DNA from 2 places in the Plantactinospora sp. BC1 genome. Region 1 is predicted to be linked to the other one. Evidence: riboswitches for the same ligand, from Rfam matches in the RefSeq annotation. Region 1 holds a riboswitch; the other holds the start of a gene.
The links. Region 1 has a riboswitch for thiamine pyrophosphate ahead of C6361_RS31550 (ECF transporter S component). Riboswitches for the same ligand answer to the same signal wherever they lie in the genome.
Positions count from the first base shown of each region.

Region 2: another riboswitch for thiamine pyrophosphate. It lies ahead of thiE (thiamine phosphate synthase); the one in region 1 lies ahead of C6361_RS31550 (ECF transporter S component).

Region 1 covers NZ_CP028158.1:7,185,890-7,189,092, reverse strand. The annotation lists gene C6361_RS31555 (ABC transporter ATP-binding protein) at 1-894, opposite strand, end outside; gene C6361_RS31550 (ECF transporter S component) at 1,000-1,590, opposite strand; TPP riboswitch at 1,667-1,774, opposite strand; gene C6361_RS31545 (sugar isomerase domain-containing protein) at 1,907-2,656, shown strand; gene C6361_RS31540 (DUF6328 family protein) at 2,797-3,203, shown strand, end outside.
Region 2 covers NZ_CP028158.1:7,448,527-7,451,729, reverse strand. The annotation lists partial or broken gene thiO (glycine oxidase ThiO) at 1-532, opposite strand, end outside; partial or broken gene thiE (thiamine phosphate synthase) at 634-1,254, opposite strand; TPP riboswitch at 1,249-1,359, opposite strand; gene C6361_RS32710 (ThuA domain-containing protein) at 1,702-3,203, shown strand, end outside.

The sequences.
Region 1 (3,203 bases):
CAGCGCCAGGGTTGACTTGCCGGCACCGTTGCGGCCGAGCACCGCGAGCGCCTCGCCGGCGCGTACCCGCAGGTCGGTGCTTGCCAGCCGGGGTGGCAGGCCGAGCCGGTCGGCGGTGAGCAGCGCCTCGCCGGGTCCGGTCGCGGCCCGGCGCGGTGCCGGCGGCGGCCCCGGCACCCAGACCCCGGCGGCGGCCAGTGCCGCGCCGTGCGCCGCGAAGACCCGCTCCGGCGGCCCGTCGGCGCGTACCCCGCCGCCCGGTTCGAGCACCACCACCCGGTCGACCAGTGGCAGCGCCTCCGACACCCGGTGCTCGACCAGGATCAGCGTGGTGTCGTCGTCGACCGCCGCCCGGACCGCGTCGCGGACCAGCTCCGCGCCGGCCGGGTCCAGGTTGGCGGTCGGCTCGTCGAGCAGCAGCAGTCCGGGCCGCAGCGCCAGCACCCCGGCCAGGGCGAGCCGCTGCTGCTCGCCGCCGGAGAGCGCGGCGGTGGACCGGTCCAGGCCGTACGGGAAGCCGACCCGGTGCAGCGCCTCGGTGACCCGGGGCCAGATCTCCGTCGCCGGTACGCCCCGGTTCTCCAGGCCGAACGCCACGTCGTCGCCGGCCCGGTCCATCACGAGCTGGGTCTGCGGGTCCTGGAAGACGATCCCGACCCGCTCCCTCGCCTTCCGCGGATCGAGCCCGTCGATCTCGACGGTGCCCTCCTGCTCGCCGGAGTCCTCGGCGAGCAGCCCGGCCAGTGCCGCCAGCAGGGTGCTCTTGCCGGCACCGGAGGCGCCGAGCAGGAGTACCCGCTCGCCGTGTCCGATCCGCAGGTCGACGTCGCGGACCGCCCAGGCCCGCCGGCCCGCGTGCCGCCAGCCGAAGCCGCGCAGCCGCACCTCACTCATGCCGGCACTCCGCTTCGCTGCGTGCCGTCATGAGGCTCATCCGCACTGAGCTGGCTGATTCGCTCGCTCCGCTCGCTCACGACGGCACCACCGCAGTCGCGCCGCTCACACGGCGGTGCGGTCTCGACCGGCCGGGAACCGGTCCAGCACACCGGTCTGGGCCAGGGCCCGGGTGAGCGCCCAGCCGCCGGCACCGGCCAGCACCGCCGAACTGAGCACGGTGAAGAGGAAGACCGGCAGCCGGAACGAGTCGAAGTCGTACTCGGAGTAGTAGCGGATCTGGTCGAAGATCGCCGCGGCGAGCCCGGCCAGCAGGCCGGAGGCGACCGCCACCGGCAACCGGAACGAGCGGTACCCGACGGCGAGGAACGCCAGCTCGGCGCCGACACCCTGAGCGAGCCCCTGGAGGATCGCGACGGTGCCCCACTGGCTGCCGAGCAGCACCGAGACGAAGGCGGCGAGGAACTCGCAGTAGAGCGCCGCACCCGGCTTGCGGATCACCAGGCCGCCGAGCACGCCGGGTACCAGCCAGATGCCGTAGATGACCGCCTGGGCCGGCGGGAAGAAGGTGAAGGCACCCTCGGTGGCACCCCAGACCAGGTTCCAGGCCCAGAAGATGACCCCGAACGCGACCGCGATGACCGAGGCGACGACGATGTCGACGGTGCGCCATCTGGTGGTGGTGGACGAACTCATGGGCATGCCTCCCAGTCGCGTGGCGAACCAGGCAAGACGCACGCCGCAACCCGGGACGGCCCGGACTGCGGCGCGGCTGGAGACTCGACCGAACTCCCTGCGCTGGCATTACCCAGATCAGGTTCGAGGGTCTGCGGGTGTGTCACCCGCACTCTCAGCGCTGTGCGCTCCCCTGTCGGATGTGCTGTTGTTCCGCAGACCGTACACCGGATGCCGCGGTGCCGACAGCGGTGGAACCGGCGGATGTGGCGGCGCCCACCAGGCGGCGGGATAGGGTGGATGGCCCAGATCAACATCTCGAAGGGACGCGTGCGGCGTGACACTCAGCCCCGAGGGCTATCTCGACGTGGTCACCGAGACGATCGGGCGGGTGGCGGTCGCCGCCCGGGACGGCGTACGCCGGGCGGCCGACCTGGTCACCGACGCGCTGCGGGCCGGCGGGGTGGTGCAGGCGTTCGGTACCGGCCACTCGGAGGCGCTGGCCATGGAGATCGCCGGACGGGCCGGCGGGCTGGTCCCGACGAACCGGATCGCGCTGCGTGACCTGGTACTGCGCGGCGGCGAGCCGGTCGAGATCCTCGGCCCGACCCTGGAGCGGGACCCGACCGTGGCTCGCCGGCTCTACGAGCTGACCCCGATCGACCCCCGGGACGTCTTCGTGATCGCCTCGAACTCCGGGGTGAACGGCACCATCGTCGAGTTCGCGTCGCTGGTGAAGGAGCGCGGTCACGGGCTGATCGCGATCACCTCGGAGCAGCACTCGGCCCGGGTCGCCTCCCGGCACCCGTCCGGCCGGAAGCTGAGCGACCTCGCCGACGTGGTACTCGACAACGGCGCTCCGTACGGCGACGCGACGCTGCCGCTGCCCGGTGGCGGCGCGGTCGGCGCGGTCTCCTCGATCACTGCCGCGCTCCTCGCCCAGCAGGTCGTGGTGGAGGTGGTCCGCCGGCTGGTGGAGGCGGGGGAGACGGCCCCGGTCTACCTTTCGGCGAACATCCCGGACAGTGACGACCACAACAACAGCCTGGAGGCGCGGTACGCCGGCCGGATCCGCCGGGGCGGCTGACCCGGCACGCTCCGACCTCCCAGGCCGCCCGGTTTGGTCCCGGTACCGCCTCCCCGTCCGCTGACGAGCCTTCCTCGCGTTTCACGTACGGTCGGTCAGGGCACACTGCTGCGAACTTGACCGAGGGGGAGGAGGCCCAGGTGGCCGTGGAGACGGAGAAGCAGCGTTGGCAGCGAAACTTCGCCGACCTGTTGCAGGAGCTGCGAGTGGCGCAGACCGGGGTGCAGATCCTGTTCGCCTTCCTGCTCACCCTGCCCTTCAGCAACGGCTTCCCGCGAGCCACGGAGTTCCAGAAGGACACCTACATCGTCGCGTTGCTGGCCGCCGCCGCGGCCACCGCACTGATCATCTCGCCGGTCGCCTTCCACCGGGCGCTCTTCCGGCAGGGGCGCAAGCCGGAGCTGGTCCGGTTCGCGCACGGCATGGCGACCGGTGGGCTGGCGTTCATGCTGATCGCGATGGTCAGCTCGGTACTGCTGATCACCGACTTCGTGCTGCCCCGGCCGGTGGCGTTCGTGCTCAGCGGGGTGACCGGGATCTGGTTCCT
Region 2 (3,203 bases), 260 kb from region 1:
ACAGCACCGTCACCCCGGCGCGTTCGACGGCGGCCCGCAGCGCGGTGACCAGCCGGCGCGGGTCGACCTGGTGGTCGCTGGCGGCGAGCGCGCCGCCGCGCAGCCGGGTGGCCAGCAGCGGTTCGCGGTCCCGCAGCTCCGCCGGCCGCAGCGGGGTCACCGGCAGCCCCAGGTCCCGCTGGTACGTCCAGAGCCGCTCCGCCTCGGCCAGGTCGTCGGAGGTGAGCGCGACGGTCAGCGTCCCCTCGGTCCGATAGCCCAGGTCCAGCCCGGTCGCTTCGGCGAGTTCGGCGGCGAAGGCCGGCCAGCGGGCAGCGGACTCGACCAGCAGTCCGGTCAGCGTCCGCTCGCCGAAGTAGCTCTCGGCGACCGGGGCGAGCATTCCGGCCGCGACGTCGGAGGCGCCGGAGCCGGGCGCGGGGTCGTGGAGGCTGACCCGCAGGCCCCGGGCGGCGCAGCGCCAGGCGACGGCGAGCCCGATCGGGCCGCCGCCGACCACCGCGACGTCCGCCGCCCGGTCCCCGCCTAGCATTCCCCCGCCCCCGCACCCGCGCCGGAGTGCGGGGAACCGCGCCGGGGGTCCCACCCCGGCGATGTTCCCCGTCCCGGATCGGGTGGGGGCGGATCGGTGCGCAGGGCGGTGAGGAGATCGGCGGTGGCCCGGGCCGGGTCGGCGGCGCCGGAGACGGCGCCGACCACGGCGACGCCGTACGCCCCGGCGGCGAGCAGTGCCGGCACCCGGTCGGCGGTGATCCCGCCGATCGCGATCACCGGTACCGGCACGGTCGAGGCGACCCGGCGGATTCCGTCCGGGCCGATCGGGGCGGGGAGTCCGTCCTTGGTGGAGGTGGCGTGGCAGGGGCCGACGCCGAGATAGCTGGCGCCGGCCGCGACCGCCGCCGCACCGGTCTCCGGGTCGCGGGCGGTCGCGCCGAGCACGGCGTCCGGGCCGAGCACCCGGCGGGCGGCGTCGACCGGCAGGTCGCGGGCACCGACGTGCCCACCGGCCGCGCCGATCGCGAGGGCGAGGTGCAGCCGGTCGTTGACCAGGCAGGACGCCCCGACGGCGGCACACCGGCGGGTCACCTCGGCGGCCAGCTCGTACGCCGTCCGGTCGTCGGTGTCGTCGGCCACCCGGACCTGTACGACGAGTTCGGGGCCGGCGACCGAGAGGGCGGCGTCGACCACCGCGAGCGGATCCCGCTGCCCGGGTCGGGTGTCGGTGATGAGGTGAAGTCGTCCGATGGATAGCACGGCAACGCTCCTCCCTGCGCCGGCATTACCCGGATCAGGTTCGACGGTCGGGGGCTCGACAGCCCCCCTCTCAGCCCGGTCCACCGGGCTCCCGTGGGTTACTTGTCGGCGAGCGTACGTGGCCGGTCACGGATCCGTAAAGGGCCGTGACCTATCGCATAGTGTCAGCGCTCGACCACGTACCGGGGTGCGAGGTGCCGTGACCGGCGCCCCGACGGATATGTCTGTCCTATCCGGATGATTCCACCTCGTTACGTAACCGTTACCTGAATTAACCTCACCGCCTTATTCCGGCCGCCCGGCAGGCGGCCCTAATTTGTTCAACCACAAGGCAGAATTCGATGGCCGGAGCTTCGGCGAGTTCCGGTCGTACCTCCACACCCCGTGGCGGTCTTCGGCGTACCGACCCGGGATCCCCCTGTCCTCACCGGACCAAGGAGATCCTCCGTGTCCAGCCCCGGCCGCTCCGGCGGCACCTCGCACCCTCCGCACCCCCATCGCAGATTCCGGCGCCGCCTGGTCGGCGCGACCGCGGCACTCCTGCTCGGCACGACCGCACTGGCCGGTACCCCCGCCTCGGCCGCCCCGGCGGTCCTGCCCCAGGCCCAGGCACCCGTCAAGAAGGCGCCGGCACTCGAACCGGCCGCCGAGGCGGAATCCTTCCGGGTGCTGGTCTTCTCCAAGACGGCCGGCTTCCGGCACGACTCCATCCCGGCCGGCATCGCCGCGATCCAGCAGCTCGGCACGGAGCACGGGTTCACCGTCGACGCCACCGAGGACGCGACGGCCTTCACCGACGCCAACCTCGGCAGGTACCAGGCGGTGATGTGGCTCTCCACCACCGGCGACGTACTGAACGCCGAGCAGCAGGCCGCCTTCGAGCGCTACATCAAGGCCGGCGGCGGATACGCGGGCGTACACGCCGCCTCGGACACCGAGTACGACTGGCCCTGGTACGGCGAGCTGGTCGGGGCGTACTTCGCCTCGCACCCGGCCAACCAGCAGGCCACAATCAAGGTCGAGGACCACGCGCACGAGTCCACGAAGGACCTCCCGGCGAAGTGGTCCCGGTACGACGAGTGGTACAACTTCCGCGACAACCCGCGCGGCGACGTACACGTGCTCGCCTCGCTGGACGAGACCAGCTACGCCCCCGGCGCCGGGGCGATGGGCCACGACCACCCGTTCGCCTGGTGCCAGGAGTACGACGGCGGCCGGGCCTGGTACACGGCCGGCGGCCACACCCAGCAGTCGTACGCCGAGCCGGAGTTCCTCGACCACCTGCTCGGCGGGATCCGGACCGCGGCCGGTGCGGTGGAGGCCGACTGCTCCGCCTCGCTGACCAGCAGCTTCGAGAAGATCACCCTGGACAGCAACACCAACAACCCGATGGAGCTGGACGTCGCCGCCGACGGGCGGGTCTTCTACATCGAACGCGACGGCCGGGTCCAGATCATCAAGCCGGAGACCGGCACCACGGTCACCGCCGCCGACCTCGACGTCTTCACCGGCAACGAGGACGGGCTGATCGGGATCCGGCTCGACCCGGACTTCGCCACCAACAGCTGGGTGTACCTCTACTACGCCCCGAACGGCGGGGCGGCCCGCAACTACCTGTCCCGGTTCACAGTGGTCGGTGACACCCTCGACCTGGCGAGCGAGAAGATCGTGCTCCAGGTGCCGACGCAGCGGAACACCTGCTGCCACGCGGGCGGCAGCATGGTCTTCGACAGCGCCGGCAACCTCTATCTGGCCACCGGCGACAACACCAACCCGTTCGAGTCGAATTCCTTCACCCCGATCGACGAGCGGCCGGGCCGGCAGGACTTCGACGCGCAGCGCAGCTCCGGCAACACCAACGACCTGCGCGGCAAGGTGCTCCGGATTCACCCGGAGGACGACGGGACGTACACCGTCCCGCAGGGGAACCTCTTCGCCCCGGGCACCGA